Regions from separate parts of the Micromonospora sp. NPDC047730 genome, predicted to be linked through region 2. Evidence: riboswitches for the same ligand, from Rfam matches in the RefSeq annotation. Region 2 holds a riboswitch; the other holds the start of a gene.
What was found. Region 2 has a riboswitch for S-adenosylmethionine ahead of thrC (threonine synthase). Riboswitches for the same ligand answer to the same signal wherever they lie in the genome.
Positions count from the first base shown of each region.

Region 1: linked by a shared signal. The riboswitch ahead of ACGF5G_RS18390 (ABC transporter substrate-binding protein) and the one ahead of thrC (threonine synthase) in region 2 are both predicted to bind S-adenosylmethionine.

Region 1 covers NZ_JBIDCU010000007.1:160,051-164,075, forward strand. Annotated here, with positions in the region: gene ACGF5G_RS18385 (proprotein convertase P-domain-containing protein) at 1-922, shown strand, start outside; SAM riboswitch class IV at 1,355-1,466, shown strand; gene ACGF5G_RS18390 (ABC transporter substrate-binding protein) at 1,734-2,588, shown strand; gene ACGF5G_RS18395 (amino acid ABC transporter permease) at 2,630-3,409, shown strand; gene ACGF5G_RS18400 (amino acid ABC transporter ATP-binding protein) at 3,406-4,025, shown strand, end outside.
Region 2 covers NZ_JBIDCU010000008.1:86,362-90,386, forward strand. Annotated here, with positions in the region: gene ACGF5G_RS19650 (hypothetical protein) at 1-854, shown strand, start outside; gene ACGF5G_RS19655 (hypothetical protein) at 940-1,671, opposite strand; SAM riboswitch class I at 1,952-2,087, shown strand; gene thrC (threonine synthase) at 2,098-3,384, shown strand; gene ACGF5G_RS19665 (LysR family transcriptional regulator) at 3,412-4,025, opposite strand, start outside.

The sequences.
Region 1 (4,025 bases), on a different contig from region 2:
CACGGTCGGCAGCGCGCAGAACGTGACGTTCTCCGCCAACGGCCTGCCCGCCGGGGCCACGGCGAGCTTCAGCCCGGCGTCGGTCACCTCCGGCAACTCCGCCACGATGACCATCTCCACCACCGGCACCACCGCGCCGGGCACCTACCCGGTGACCGTCACCGGCACCGGCACGGTCACCACCCAGACCGCGTCGTACACGTTGACGGTCAACGGGCCGCCCGGCTGCTCGCAGACCAACGGCACCGACGTCAGCATCGGCGACAACACCACGGTGGAAAGCTCGATCACCATCAGCGGCTGCTCCGGCAACGCCTCCACCGCAAGCACCGTCGCCGTGAACATCGTCCACACCTACATCGGTGACCTCGTCGTCAGCCTCGTCGCCCCCGACGGCACCGCCTACACCCTGCACAACCGCAGCGGCGGCTCGACCGACAACATCAACCAGACCTACACCGTCAACCTCTCCAGCGAGGCCGCCAACGGCACCTGGAAGCTGCGGGTGCAGGACGCCGCCTCCGGCGACACCGGCTACCTCAACACCTGGACGCTCAACCTGGTCGGCGGGACGCCCCCGGGCTGCACCGGCACGAACGGCACCGACGTCAGCATCGGCGACAACACCACGGTGGAAAGCTCGATCACCATCAGCGGCTGCTCCGGCAACGCCTCCACCGCAAGCACCGTCGCCGTGAACATCGTCCACACCTACATCGGTGACCTCGTCGTCACCCTCATCGCCCCCGACGGCACCGCCTACACCCTGCACAACCGCACCGGCGGCTCGACCGACAACATCAACCAGACCTACACCGTCAACCTCTCCTCCGAGGCCCGTAACGGCACCTGGAAGCTGCGGGTGCAGGACGCCGCCTCCGGCGACACCGGCTACCTCAACACCTGGACGCTGACGCTCTAGCGGCAACGGCGCCACCAGCGCACCCCTACACCGGGACCCCGGCTGAACCTCGGGATCTAGCGGTCCTCGCAACACCCAGACCTTCTGGGAGTTGCGAGGACCGTGTCCGTTTCTGCTGGACTCAAGGCGAAGTTCTTCGAAGACGCTGCGCGAGCAGACCGGGTTCGCCGACCACCTCGCCCGCCGCGCCACCGACCCCCGGCTACACCGTCCGGTAGCACCCGCGGCACGTGGGCGGCGCGATCGAGGAGTGACCGGAGCCCGCCGGTTCGGCCCCGGGTTCGGCGTGGGTTCGCTACCGGGCTCGGCGTCGGGGTCAGCCTCAATTCGCCGCCTGGTCGGCAGCGTCTCCGCTCGCGCCGGGCGGCGCCACGTGAGGGTGGTCATAGCGGCTGGACGCGCCACCACGGGGGGCTGCTAGCCTCGTCGGCAGGTCATGAGCGCCAGCGTCAAGCCCCGGCTCGCTGGCCGGCAACCCTCGTCCGCGCAGGGGTGCCCCGGGTGAAGACCAGGCACCGGAGCAGCTCCGGTGCAAGCGTGGCCTGGTTCCCAGGTCAGCAACGACCGAGGAGAGCCATGTCCTTCCGCATCTGCGTACCGACGGTCCCCGCCGCGGCCCCGACGCCGCCCCTGACCCGGCGCCGCCACGTCGACATGATGCGGGTCTGCAGCGCCTCGTGTCGCCCCGGCGACCCGCGCTAGCCACGCACCAGACCCCCTTCCCAGGACCACCCCAGCGGTACGCCCACCGGGCGCACCGCCGGCGACGCACGCCCGTGCCCGCCGTCGGAGACCCCTTTCGGAGACACCTGTGCGATTCCTTCCCGCCCTCACCCGCGCCGCCGCCCTCGGCGTCGCCGCCGTCCTCGCCGCCACCGCTCTGACCGCCTGCGGCGACGACGCGTCCGAGGCGACCGACAACCCGTACAACCTGCTCCAGCCGGGTGTGCTGCGCACCGGCACGCTCACGGACGCCCCGCCGAACGTCTACCTCAAGGACGGCAAGTTCACCGGCTTCGACAACGACCTGCTCACCGCGGTCGCCGCGAAGGTCGGCCTGAAGGTCGAGTTCGTCGGGACGGACTTCTCCGCGCTGCTCTCGCAGGTCAACAACCGCAAGTTCGACGTCGGCAGCTCCTCGATCACCATCACCGAGGCCCGCAAGAAGACCGTCGACTTCGGCAACGGCTACGATTTCGGCCACTTCGGGCTCGACGTGCCGGCCAATTCGTCGATCACCGGTTTCGACCAGCTCGCCGGCAAGCGGGTCGTGGTCGTGCAGGGCACCGTCCAGGACGACTACGCGACCGGCGAGGGCCTCGACCCGGTCCGGGTGCCCGACTACAACGGCGCGATCAACCAGCTCAAGGCCGGCACCGCCGACGCCTGGATCGCCCCCGCCGAGATCGGCGACAAGTCGGCCGCCGACAGCAACGGCAAGATCAAGGTGGCGGGGAAGCTGCTCAGCCCGGCCCCGACGGCGTACGCGTTCGCCAAGGGCAACGACAAGCTGCGCGAGGCGCTGAACAAGGGCCTCGACGAGGTGATCGCCGACGGCACGTGGAGCCGCCTGCAGGCCCAGTACTACCCGGGCCGCCCGATCCCCGCCGACTTCAAGCCGGGCAGCGGCACCGTCCCGGTGCCGTCGGCCTCGGCCGCCTCCTGACACGTACGGACGACGAGCGAGCGGGACGGTAGGAGAACACGATGGATCCGTTGAGCACCCTGTGGGAGACCTTCTTCGACTGGGACTCCATGCGCGAGGCGCTGCCCGAGATGCTGACGGTCGGGCTGCCCAACACGCTGATCCTCGCGATCTCCGCCGCCCTGCTCGGCTCGGTGCTGGGCATGGGGCTGGCCGTCGCCGGCATCTCGCGTACCCGATGGTTGCGCTGGCCGGCGCGGGTCTACACCGACGTTTTCCGCGGCCTGCCGGCCGCGGCGACCATCCTGCTCATCGGCGTCGGTCTGGCGCCGCTGGGCATGGAGGTGTGGGGCCCCAACCCGTATCCCCTGGGCATCCTGGCGCTGTCGCTGATCGCGGCGGCCTACATCGGCGAGATCTTCCGCTCCGGCATCCAGTCGGTGGAGGCCGCCCAGCTGGAGGGGGCCCGGGCGCTGGGCCTGTCCTGGGGCGAGGCGATGCGCCTGGTGATCGTGCCGCAGGGCATCCGCCGGGTGCTGCCGGCCTGGGTGAACCAGCTGATCGCGCTGATCAAGGACTCCAGCCTGGTCTACTTCCTCGGCCTGCTGGCCAGCCAGCGGGAGCTGTTCCGGATCGGGCAGGACTACGCGGCGAACACCGGCAACCAGTCGGCGCTGCTGCTGGCCGGCCTGTTCTACCTGGCGCTGACCGTGCCGCTGACCCACGTCGTGAACTGGATCGACCGGCGGCTGCGGCACGGCCGGCAGGCCGCCGCGCCCGCCGACGCCGAAGACGACCTCGACCTGGCGCTGCCGGGGGCGGCGGGAGGAAACCAGCGATGAGCATCGACACGACGACCTCGGTGAGCCTGAGCGTCCGCGACGTGCACCTGGCCTTCGGGTCGCACCGGGTGCTGCGCGGCGTGGACCTGGACGTCGCGCGGGGCGCGACGGCCTGCGTGATCGGCCCGTCCGGCTCGGGCAAGTCCACGCTTCTGCGCACCATCAACCGGCTCATCGAGCCCGATCGGGGCGACGTGCTGCTCGACGGGCGCAGCGTGCTGGGCGACGACCCGGATGCCCTGCGGCAGCGGGTCGGCATGGTCTTCCAGCAGTTCAACCTCTTCCCGCACATGAGCGTGCTGCGCAACATCACCCTCGCGCTGCGCCGGATCAGGAAGCTTGGTGAGGACGAGGCGGCGGCGGTCGCCCGCGACCACCTGGAGCTGGTGGGGCTCGCGGCCAAGGCCGACGCCCGGCCGGCGCACCTGTCGGGCGGGCAGCAGCAGCGGGTCGCGATCGCCCGCGCGCTGGCGTTGCGGCCGCAGGTGATGCTCTTCGACGAGGCGACCTCGGCTCTGGACCCGGAGCTGGTCAAGGGGGTGCTGGGGCTGATGGCCGAGCTGTCCGCCGGCGGCATGACGATGGTGGTGGTCACCCACGAGATGGGCTTCGCCCG
Region 2 (4,025 bases):
TGGACCGGTCGACGGCCACCGAGCGGGCCCGCTCGGACAGGCAGGCTGAGAAGGCGGTGGACCGTGAGCAGGCCGCGTTCGTGTCCACCGTCACTCCCCTCGACTACGACCGGGACCTGCCCGAGGCCTTCAGTGTGCTGCTCGACCGGCCGCTGACCGAAGGCGAGCAGGCCATCCTCACCGCCCTGAACGGCGACGCGTCAGAGGTGTGGGAGTTCCTGAAGCCGCTCGGCGGCCGGGTGGTCGAGCACGCGTCCTATGTGGCGCCGTTCGAGGACGGCAACGAGAACCGCGGTCACGCCCAGACGTTCGACCTGAACCTGAACAGCGATCGCGCCGCCGGACTCACGATCAACAACATGACCGCCGTCAAGGACTCGTGCCGCGTACCCACGGCGCAGACCGTCGTCACCCTTCCGCCGGCGGGCGCGGAGTCCCGGCAGGGGCTGCTGTGGGACCTGACCGGTGGGCCGACGGACGAGCCGCACGGCCCGTACGTCCTGGACGAGGGCGAGCCGCAGGAGGGTCGGCTGTACTTCCGCCGCAACGTCGTCGAGCTGGGCAACGGTCAGTCGAACATGGCGTTCCGCATCCAGCCGGAGGTGTCCACCCACACCTGCGAGTGGCACATCGTCGCCTCCTACACCGACACGACCGGTGCCCACGAGCAACGCATCCCGAGCGGCGCCGCCACGTTCACCACCGAGGCCATCCCGTCGCAGCCCGTCCAGTACTTCGAGCGTCCCCCGGCCTCGGGGTGGGGCTGCCTCGGCGCGGTGAGTCAGCAGGGTTGCCCGTCCACCGGGTCCATACGGCTACCGAGGCCACCAGCCCACCGGCCGGTTCCAGGCTGAGCTGGCCCCCGCCCGGCACGACCGGAGCCCGCGCCGGCGGATCGGCCGGCGCGGTCCTGGGCCCGGTACGACCCCCGGCGGGACGTCAGCGGGAACGGGGCCTGCGCTTGCGGTCGGGGGAGTCGGGGGAGTCTGGCGCGGTGCCGGAGCCGACGGTTTCCCCGTCGTCGGACGCGTCGGCAACCCGGGCGTCGGTGTGGCTCAGCTCGGCCAGCGTCGTTCCCCTGAGCTGGTAGACGGCGGTACGCCGGATGCTCAGCTCGGCCGTCGGGCCGTCCGCGGGCCGGGTCAGGTAGACCACCGTCGCCCTGCCGTCGCGCACGCTGATGCTCTCCACCGGCGTACGGTCGCCGAGGTCGACCTGGGCCTGGTAGTCCGGCTCGCCCTTGACGTTGCGCCAGGCGGCGAGAGTGAAGAAGCGGCCGGTGCCGCCGCCGTCGAGCATGATCACGCCGATCGCGTCGCCCGCGCCGTCGCCGTCGAGGTCGCCGATGGCGCACGGCCGCTGCAACTCCACCGTCGTGCCGTCCCGGTCGGACCAGCGACCGGCGGCGAGGCGGATCGGGGCGGCGTACCCGCGGTAGCGGACCCGGCTGCTGCCGATCCGGGTGTTGCGCAGTTCGAGGCAGGTGAGCTGGTCGCCGGTGCGGCGGGGGGTCGGGGTCGCCCAGGCGGCGTCGACGTCGTCCCGCTTCGCGCTGGCGGGCCGGTCGGCGGACCGGTCCCGCTTCTTCCGGTTGCCCGCGGAGCAGGCGGTGGTCACCGCCAGCAGGCAGGCCATGGAGAGCGCCACCACCGGGACGAGCTTGCGACGCATTCGCGCGTTCCTTTCCGTCAATGTGCCTGCACGGTAACGGGAGCGCGCCAGGGGCACACGACCGCTGCTGGTCGCCGTGTTCGGTCCGGGCAGGTGGGCGCGACACCCTGCTGCGCGCCCGGCGCCCCGCCGCCGGTTCCCGCTCCGCGGCAGCCTGAATCCGTACCGTCGAGGAGAGGCCGCCCCTGCGGCTCGGCGGCGACTGCGGGATCGCTCACATCCTGGGATCTGCCATCGATCCGGGCGGCGTCGGTGCTTAAACTCGCAGGTACAACTGCATACCTCATCCAGAGGGGCTGAGGGATACGGCCCGACGACGCCCCGGCAACCACCCCGCGCGCTCACCGCTGAGCGACCGACGGGGCAGGTGCCAATTCCGTCCCCGCCGCAGGGTGCGATGCGGGGAAAGATGAGAGGACCCTCGACATGACGTCGACGTTCGCCGTCTCCGGCATCGACACCACCACCAGCCCCGCCCGCGCCCTGGTCTGCCGCGCCTGTTCGGCCCGCTACCCGCTCGCCGCCCAGCACGCCTGCTACGAGTGTTTCGGCCCGCTGGAGGTCGACTACGACGCCGCCGCGCTGGCGACGGTCACCCGGGAGCAGATCGAGGCCGGTCCGCAGAACATCTGGCGGTACGCCGCGCTGCTGCCCGCCGGCCAGGACCCGGCGACCAGGGTCACCCTCGACCCGGGCTTCACCCCGCTGGTCGCCGCCCCGCACCTCGCGGCCGAGCTGGGCATCACCGCCCCGCTCTGGGTCAAGGACGACAGCGGCAACCCGACCCACTCGTTCAAGGACCGGGTGGTCTCGGTCGCGCTGACCGCCGCCCGGGCGCTCGGCTTCAGCCGCTACGCCTGCGCCTCCACCGGCAACCTGGCCAACTCGGTCGCCGCGCACGCCGCCCGCGCCGGGGCGCCGTCGGTGGTCTTCATCCCCGGCGACCTGGAGCAGGGCAAGGTCGTCACGACCGCCGTCTACGGCGGCGAGCTGGTCGCCGTCGACGGCTCGTACGACGACGTGAACCGGCTCTGCGGCGAGCTGGTGGAGACGGACGAGTTCGAGGACACCGCGTTCGTCAACGTCAACGTCCGCCCCTACTACGCCGAGGGGTCGAAGACGCTCGGCTACGAGGTGGCCGAGCAGCTCGGCTGGCGGATCCCGGCCCAGGTGGTCATCCCGATGGCCTCCGGGGAGCTGCTCACCAAGATCGACAAGGCGTTCGCCGAGCTGGTCGAGATCGGCCTGGTCGAGGCGCCGGCCGGCGGCTGGAAGGTCTTCGGCGCCCAGTCGGCCGGCTGCAACCCGATCGCCGCCGCCCTGCACGCCGACACCGACACGATCACCCCGGTCAAGCCGACGGGCATCGCCAAGTCGCTGAACATCGGCGACCCGGCCGCCGGCCTCTACGCGTTGGAGGCGGTGCGCCGCACCGGGGGCTGGATGGAGTACGTCGACGACGACGAGATCCGCGCCGGCATCCGGCTGCTGGCCCGCACCACCGGCGTGTTCGCCGAGACCGCCGGCGGGGTGACGGTGGCGGTGCTGCGCAAGCTGGTCGAGTCCGGCCGGCTCGACCCGACCGCGGAGACCGTCGTCTTCAACACCGGCGAGGGGCTCAAGACCCTCGACGCGATCGCCACCCAGGCCGGCCCCACCCACCGCATCAGGCCCTCGCTGCGCGCCGCCCGCGACGCCGGCCTCCTCGGCTGAGGTCCGAGGCCGGTGACCGCTCGCGGCTCAGCCGCCGGCCCGGCCCGCCCCGGCACCGGTCGCGCGACGCGTCCCGACGCCGGCCACCCGGTCCGGTCTGCCACCGGCCGGCGTGGTCGCGCCGTGCAGGTGGCGCGCGACCGTCGCGGCGACCTGACGGAAGGCGAGCACGGCGGCACGGCGGTCGTGCCGCCGGGCGGCCGCGACGAAGGGCACCGGGGCGACCTCGGACAGCTCCACGAAGCGCAGCTCCGCGAGGGGCGAGAGCCCGCGTGCCGTGCGGGGGCCCACGGCCACCACCGCCGGGTCCTGGAGGATCAGGTACGCCATCTCCGCCGGCGAGGTGACCGTCACCCCGCGCTGCTGCGGCGGGCAGCCGTCGCGGTAGTCGTTGAGCAGCCAGTAGTCGCGGATCGTCGGCACGTCCTCGATCCGGGGCATGGCCAGCGTGAGCACGTCCGCCAGCGACACCGCCGCGCCGGCGTCGGCCAGGGGATGCCGGGCGCTGAGCGCGAGGACGCGGGGCTCGGCGAACAGCACCGTCCAGTCGTGCCGTTCGGGGTCCAGCGGCAGCCGGGTGAGCGCCACGTCGATCTGGTCCTCCAGCAGGGCGGTGTACAGCCCGCCCACGGTCAGTTCGC